2 regions of the Streptomyces sp. SP17BM10 genome follow, and region 1 is predicted to be linked to the other one. Evidence: predicted binding sites of a transcription regulator. Region 1 holds the regulator's gene; the other holds the start of a gene.
What was found. Region 1 encodes HrcA, which represses chaperone genes, less so after heat shock. Its sites were predicted from a motif close to TTNGCACTCNGNNNNNCNGAGTGCNAA; they were not measured.

Region 1 (4,032 bases):
TGCCGGGGCGAGGAACCCCGGCACCCCTCCGCAGGCGACTAGCGGCCGTTGAACGCGTCCTTCAGACGCGAGAACAGGCCCTGCTGGCCCGGCGCGAACTGGCCGGACGGACGTTCCTCGCCGCGCAGCACCGCGAGGCGGCGCAGCAGCTCCTCCTGCTCGGCGTCGAGCTTGGTGGGCGTCTGCACCTCGACGTGCACTATCAGGTCGCCCCGGCCGCCCCCGCGCAGGTGGGTGATGCCGCGGCCGTGCAGCGGGATCGACTGGCCGGACTGGGTGCCGGGCCGGATGTCGACCTCCTCCAGCCCGTCCAGGGTCTGCAGCGGCACCTGGGTGCCGAGCGAGGCCGCCGTCATCGGGATGGTGACGGTGCAGTGCAGGTCGTCCCCGCGCCGCTGGAAGACGGTGTGCGAGGTCTCGGCGATCTCGACGTACAGGTCGCCGGCCGGGCCGCCGCCAGGGCCGACCTCGCCCTCGCCGGCCAGCTGGATCCGGGTGCCGTTGTCGACACCGGCCGGGATCTTGACGGTCAGCGTGCGGCGGGCGCGGACCCGGCCGTCGCCGGCGCACTCCGGGCACGGGGTCGGCACGACAGTGCCGAAGCCCTGGCACTGCGGGCAGGGGCGGGAGGTCATGACCTGGCCCAGGAAGGACCGGGTGACCTGGGAGACCTCGCCCTTGCCGCGGCACATGTCACAGGTCTGCGCGGAGGTGCCGGGCGCGGCGCCCTCCCCGCTGCAGGTGGTGCAGGTGACGGCCGTGTCGACCTGGAGCTCCTTGGTGGTGCCGAACGCGGCCTCCTCCAGGGTGATCTCCAGCCGGATCATGGCGTCCTGCCCGCGGCGGGTGCGCGAGCGCGGGCCGCGCTGGCCGGCCGCGGCGCCGAAGAAGGCGTCCATGATGTCGGAGAAGCCGAATCCGGCCGCGCCGGCGCCGAAGCCGCCCGCGCCACCGCCGCCGCCCGGCGACAGCGGGTCGCCGCCGAGGTCGTACACCTGCCGCTTCTGCGGGTCGGAGAGCACCTCGTAGGCGGCGTTGATCTCCTTGAACCGCTCCTGCGTCTTCGGGTCCGGGTTGACGTCCGGGTGCAGTTCGCGTGCCAGGCGCCGGAACGCCTTCTTGATCTCGTCCTGCCCCGCATCCCGTCGGACGCCGAGTACCGCGTAGTAGTCCGTGGCCACCTAATGCTCCGCTTGTTCCGCCTGTAGTAGTGCTGGGACCGGGCACCACCGCTGGTCTCGCCCAGCGGTGGCTGTTCGCTACGACTCGGCCAGGATCTGGCCCACGTACCGCGCCACCGCCCGCACCGCCCCCATTGTGCCCGGATAGTCCATCCGGGTCGGACCGATCACACCCAGTTTGGCCACGCTCTCGTCGCCCGAACCGTAACCGACCGACACCACCGAGGTGGAATTCAGCCCCTCGTAGGCGTTCTCCCGGCCGATCCGGACCGTCATCGCCGCGTCCGCGGTCTCACCCAGGAGGCGGAGCAGGACGACCTGCTCCTCCAGGGCCTCCAGGACCGGCTGGATGGTGAGCGGGAAGTCGTGGCCGAAGCGGGTCAGGTTGGCCGTGCCGGCCAGCATGATCCGCTCCTCGTTCTGCTCGGCGAGCGCCTCGAACAGCGTCGCCAGGACCGTGGTGACGGTCGGCCGGTCGACCTGCTCGAACATCGCGGGCAGTTCCTCCAGCGCCGCCGGGACGTCCGGCAGGCGCTGGCCCGCGGCCCGCGCGTTGATCCGGGCCCGCAGGTCCGCCAGGACGCTCTCGCCGACGGTCCCCGGACAGTCCACCGTCCGCTGCTCGACCCGGCCGGTGTTGGTGATCAGGACCAGCATCACCTTGGCCGGGGCGAGCGCGACCAGTTCGATGTGCCGCACGGTCGAGCGGCTCAGCGAGGGGTACTGGACGACGGCGACCTGCCGGGTGAGCTGGGCGAGCAGCCGCACGGTGCGCGCGACGGTGTCGTCCAGGTCGACCGCGCCCTCCAGGAAGTGCCGGATCGCGCGCCGCTCGGGCGCGCTCATCGGCTTGACCTCGGCGAGCCGGTCGACGAACAGCCGGTACCCCTTGTCGGTGGGGATGCGCCCGGCGCTGGTGTGCGGCTGGTGGATGTACCCCTCCTCCTCCAGCGCCGCCATGTCGTTGCGGACGGTGGCCGGGGAGACCCCGAGGTTGTGCCGCTCCACCAGGGCCTTCGAGCCGACCGGCTCCTCGGTGCCCACGTAGTCCTGGACGATCGCGCGCAGCACGGCCAGCTTGCGGTCGTCCAGCTGGCGGACCTCACCGGCCATGGGGCACGCACCTCCGTCTTCGCACGTTGTCCGTTGTGACGCATCGAGCTGATGCGGGCCCGGCGGGCCCGGCTTTGGCACTCTGAGCGCGCGAGTGCCAGAACCCTACCTGCCAGTGTACGGCCCGGGTCCGACGGCAGGAACGGCACAGCGGGGGTGATCCTGCCCGCAGTTCCCGGCGCGGGGGTGGTGCCCCGCGGCCGTCCGGGTGGCAGCATCGATAGCGGACGGCGAACGGAGGAGCAAGCGATGTCGAGCTCGGCCCAGCACACCCGATTCGCGCCCGACCGCGGCCTGACCGGCCGGATGGTCGGCACCATGTTCGTGATCGGGCTGTTGTACGTCGGTTTCACCGGCCTGCTGATCGTGCTGCTGCGCGGCGCCTGGCCCCTGATCGTGCTGATCTCCGGCGGGCTGTTCGTGGCCCAGTTCTGGTTCAGCGACAAGATCACCGAACGGGCGATGGGCGCCCGCCCGGTGTCCCCCGAGGAGTACCCGCAACTGCACGGCACCGTCGACCGGCTCTGCGCGCTCGCCGACATGCCCAAGCCCAGGGTGGCGGTCGCCGACAGCGACATGCCGAACGCCTTCGCCACCGGGCGCAACCCGCAGAACGCCGTCGTGTGCGTCACCACCGGCCTGCTGCGCCGGCTGGAGCCCGAGGAACTGGAGGGCGTCCTCGCGCACGAGCTCTCCCACGTCGCCCACCGGGACGTCGCCGTGATGACGATCGCCGGCTTCCTCGGCGTCCTCGCCGGGGCGATGACCAGGATCGCCGTGTACGGCGGGTTCATGGGCGGCGGACGCAACAACAACGACCAGAACGCGGCCATCGTCGCGCTGATCATCCCGCTGGTGGCGATGGTCGTCTACGCGATCAGCTTCCTGCTCACCCGGCTGCTGTCGCGCTACCGCGAGCTCGCCGCCGACCGCGCCGCCGCCCAGCTCACCGGCCGGCCCAGCGCGCTCGCCTCGGCGCTCACCAAGGTCACCGGGCAGATCGCCGCGATCCCGTCCAAGGACCTGCGCCAGGCCCAGCCCTACAACGCCTTCTACTTCGCCCCGGCGCTGAACGCCAAGGAGACGGCCTCCCAGCTGCTCTCCACCCACCCGACGCTGGAGAAGCGGCTGGAGCAGCTGGCCGAGATCTCGGCCCAGCTGGGCCGCTGAGTCCCGCCCCGTCCGTCAGAAGGGACCGCCGTGGGAATCCTGGACGCCCTGTTCGGCCGCACCAAGCCCGTCAAGCCCGACCTCGACCAGCTGTTCGGCATCCCCTCGGCCGCGCTCACCCTGGAGGCCGGCGCCGGGTTCCTGCCCACCGGGCTCGGCTCGGTGTGCTTCGCGGCGGTCGAGGGCGCCGCGTTCGTCCAGGTGGAGCAGCAGGTGCGGGCGCTGCTGGACGCCGACACCGAGCGCGGCGGCGTCCCGGTGGAGGCCTCCAAGGACGGTTACGGCTACTCGTGGCTGCTCGCCCGGCACTCCTCCGGGGAGTTGCCGGAGCTGGTGAACGACCTGCACGCGGTCAACAGCGAGCTGGAGGCGAACGGCTTCGGGCCGCAGCTGCTGTGCTCGCTGGTGGCCTTCCGTCGAGATGAGGGGGGCCGGAACGGTGAGGGGCAGTCGCTGGCGCTGGTCTACCTGTACAAGCGCGGCACCTTCTACCCGTTCGCGCCGATGCCCGGCGGCGGGGAGCGTCGCAACAGCCCGCTGGAGCTCCAGATCAACGCGATGCTGGCGA
Region 2 (4,032 bases), on a different contig from region 1:
GTCGGCATCGAGGGCAACTACGACGACGTGAACCGCTTCTGCTCGGAGCTGATCGGCGACCCGGCTGGCGAGGGCTGGGGCTTCGTCAACGTCAACCTCCGCCCGTACTACGGCGAGGGCTCCAAGACGCTCGCGTACGAGATCTGCGAGCAGCTCGGCTGGCGGCTGCCGGAGCAGATCGTCATCCCGATCGCCTCGGGCTCGCAGCTCACGAAGATCGACAAGGGCCTGCAGGAGCTGATCAGGCTCGGACTGGTCGAGGACCGGCCGTACAAGGTCTTCGGCGCCCAGGCCGCGGGCTGCTCGCCGGTCTCCGCGGCCTTCAAGGCCGGCCGGGACGTGATCAAGCCGGTGAAGCCGGACACCATCGCCAAGTCGCTGGCGATCGGCAACCCGGCGGACGGCCCGTACGTGCTGGACATCGCGCGGCGCACCGGCGGCGCGGTCGAGGACGTCACCGACGCCGAGGTGGTGGCCGCCATCCGGCTGCTGGCCCGCACCGAGGGCATCTTCGCCGAGACCGCGGGCGGGGTGACCGTCGGCGTGCTCAAGAAGCTGGTCGAGACCGGGCAGCTGGATCCGGCCAAGGAGACCGTCGCGATCAACACCGGTGACGGCCTCAAGACCCTGGACGCCGTCGCCGATGCGGGGATGACCGCGGTCATCCGCCCGACGCTGGAGTCCTTCCGCAGCGCCGGCCTCGCGTCCGCCTGATTCCCCCCACGAGGAGAGCCACCCATGAGCGCCACCGTCCGCATCCCCACCATCCTGCGCACCTACACCGGCGGGGCCGCCGAGGTCACCGCCGACGGCGGGACCCTGGGCGATGTCATCGCCGACCTGGAGAAGAACCACGCGGGCATCTCCGCGCGCATCCTGGACGACACCGGCAAGCTGCGCCGTTTCGTGAACGTGTACGTGAACGACGACGACGTGCGATTCGCCGAGGGCCTCGCGACCGAGATCAAGGACGGCGCCAGCGTCTCGATCATTCCGGCGGTGGCCGGCGGCTGCTGAGCCGCGCCCCGCGCCGACCGGCCGCCCCCGCGCACGGAATTCCGCATTCCGTGCGCGGGGGCGGCCGCTCGCATTTCGGCGGGAATGTTTCCCGGTCGAGTGGGAGTAGAGTGTCGCTCGGCCGGGAACAGGGGTCCCCCTCCCCCTCCCCGTGCGAACCGCCGCTCCGCCGTCCGTCCGTTGAGACCGCCCGGGGACCGGGCCGGGAAACGTGTCACGCGGATGTCAGAATTCACCAGGGGATTTGCGCATTCCGTCCGCTATGTCCGGCGCGAATTGCGGAGTTCCTTCCGATTCGGCCCGGCCTGTCCCTTGACGCGGACCCGGAATTCACCGCGGAGGACCCTGTTGCAGAGGGCGTCGATCCGGATACATTCAGCCGCGGTCGACGCAATCACCCGCCCACCGGATGTCGTTCGGGGCGGTTGGTCGCGGCGTGCACGGCTGCGCCCAGGGGGGGTTCCCCGGGCCGGCCTTCAAACCAACCCGGGCCCGCGACCTGCGGGACCGTGAAGGGTCAGCACAGCACTAGGGGAGTTCGGAATGGCTCAGGGCACCGTCAAGTGGTTCAACGCGGAGAAGGGCTACGGCTTCATCGCGGTCGACGGTGGTGCGGACGTCTTCGTCCACTACAGCGCGATCCAGATGGACGGCTACCGCACCCTCGAGGAGGGCCAGCGGGTCGAGTTCGAGATCTCCCAGGGACAGAAGGGCCCGCAGGCGGACATGGTCCGCGCGGTCTGACCCCTTCCGGCTCCAGGAGCTCGGCGCGGCCCACGGCTGACGACCACTCGCTTCTCGACGGGCCCGTGCGACACGCGTCGCACGGGCCCGTCGGCGTTCCCGCGGCGGCCCCCGGCTTGGCGATTGGGCTTGCACTCGACCACCCGGAGTGCTAATCATTGGCGTTAGCACTCAAAGCTTGAGAGTGACAGCGGACCGGGTCGGTGAGGCCCTGGGAGCGGTAGGGGAATAGACCCCCGCACACCTTGGCCGTCCGTCGCGGGCACCCCTTGGTCCGAGCAGTCGACCGTGTCCCGGAGGACCACTTCAGATGGCCAAGATCATCGCCTTTGATGAGGAAGCTCGCCGCGGCCTTGAGCGTGGCATGAACCAGCTCGCCGACGCAGTGAAGGTCACGCTCGGCCCCAAGGGTCGCAACGTCGTGCTGGAGAAGAAGTGGGGCGCCCCCACGATCACCAACGACGGTGTCTCCATCGCCAAGGAGATCGAGCTCGAGGACCCGTACGAGAAGATCGGCGCGGAGCTCGTCAAGGAGGTCGCCAAGAAGACGGACGACGTCGCGGGTGACGGCACCACCACCGCCACCGTGCTCGCCCAGGCCCTGGTTCGCGAGGGTCTGCGCAACGTCGCCGCCGGCGCCAACCCGATGGCCCTGAAGCGCGGCATCGAGAAGGCCGTCGCCGCCGTCTCGGACCAGCTCCTGGCCCAGGCCACCGACGTGGAGACCAAGGAGCAGATCGCCTCCACCGCCTCCATCTCGGCCGCTGACACCCAGATCGGCGAGCTCATCGCCGAGGCCATGGACAAGGTCGGCAAGGAAGGCGTCATCACCGTCGAGGAGAGCAACACCTTCGGCCTGGAGCTCGAGCTCACCGAGGGCATGCGCTTCGACAAGGGCTACATCTCCGCCTACTTCGCCACCGACCTGGAGCGCATGGAGGCGACCTTCGAGGACCCGTACATCCTCATCGCCAACTCCAAGATCGGCGGCATCAAGGACCTGCTCCCGCTGCTGGAGAAGGTCATGCAGAGCGGCAAGCCGCTCGTCATCATCGCCGAGGACGTCGAGGGCGAGGCCCTCTCGACCCTGATCGTCAACAAGATCAAGGGCGTCTTCAAGTCCGTCGCCGTCAAGGCCCCGGGCTTCGGTGACCGCCGCAAGGCCATGCTCCAGGACATCGCCACCCTCACCGGCGGCACCGTGATCTCCGAGGAGGTCGGCCTGAAGCTGGAGAACGCCGGTCTGGACCTCCTGGGCGGCGCCCGCAAGGTCGTCATCACCAAGGACGAGACCACGATCGTCGACGGTGCCGGCGACAGCGAGATGGTCGCGGGCCGCGTGAACCAGATCCGCGCCGAGATCGAGAACAGCGACTCGGACTACGACCGCGAGAAGCTCCAGGAGCGCCTCGCCAAGCTGGCCGGCGGCGTGGCCGTCATCAAGGCCGGCGCGGCCACCGAGGTGGAGCTCAAGGAGCGCAAGCACCGCATCGAGGACGCCGTCCGCAACGCCAAGGCCGCCGTCGAGGAGGGCATCGTCGCCGGTGGTGGCGTCGCCCTGCTGCAGGCCGGTGTCGCGTTCGACAAGCTGGAGCTGGACGGCGACGAGGCCACCGGTGCCAACATCGTCCGCGTGGCGCTGGAGGCCCCGATCAAGCAGATCGCGACCAACGCCGGCCTCGAGGGCGGCGTCGTGGTGGAGAAGGTGCGCAACCTCCCCGCCGGTCACGGCCTGAACGCCGCCACCAACGAGTACGTCGACCTGATCGCCGCCGGCATCATCGACCCGGCCAAGGTGACGCGCTCGGCGCTGCAGAACGCCGCCTCGATCGCGGCTCTGTTCCTCACCACCGAGGCCGTCATCGCCGACAAGCCGGAGAAGGCCGCGGCCCCGGCCGGCGGCATGCCGGGCGGTGACATGGACTTCTGATCCTGGTCGCACGACCGGATCGGTGTTCCGATCGCGTGGGCGGTTCCCTCCGGGGAGCCGCCCACGCGGCGTTGTTTGGGAGAATCGACGGATGGCTGACATCGAGACCGCCCTGCACGAGGCCCGTGCGCAGATCCTCGCCGACCTCACCGCGCGGGACGTGGCGGACGCCGCCGTCGTCTCGCTCGTGGAGCAGGCCGTGACCCACCGGCGGTGGTGGCTGGAGCAGTGGCCGGACGGCACCGAGTACGTGCTCGGGCTGGTCGCCCAGGACGTCCAGGACGCGCTGCTGGAGGCGTACGGGCGCTGGCCGCTGTGCACCGCCTGCGCGGCCGACGGGG

Region 2: a site for HrcA is predicted at 1,890-1,916, ahead of groL (chaperonin GroEL). Genes of this name have one in related genera too.

What each region holds. Positions count from the first base shown of each region.
Region 1 covers NZ_JAQYXB010000669.1:242,199-246,230, forward strand. Annotated here, with positions in the region: gene dnaJ (molecular chaperone DnaJ) at 39-1,181, opposite strand; gene hrcA (heat-inducible transcriptional repressor HrcA) at 1,260-2,294, opposite strand; gene htpX (zinc metalloprotease HtpX) at 2,544-3,464, shown strand; gene pspAB (PspA-associated protein PspAB) at 3,495-4,032, shown strand, end outside.
Region 2 covers NZ_JAQYXB010000684.1:274,391-278,422, reverse strand. Annotated here, with positions in the region: gene thrC (threonine synthase) at 1-714, shown strand, start outside; gene PUR71_RS40370 (ubiquitin-like small modifier protein 1) at 739-1,017, shown strand; gene PUR71_RS40365 (cold-shock protein) at 1,561-1,761, shown strand; gene groL (chaperonin GroEL) at 2,072-3,691, shown strand; gene PUR71_RS40355 (hypothetical protein) at 3,783-4,032, shown strand, end outside.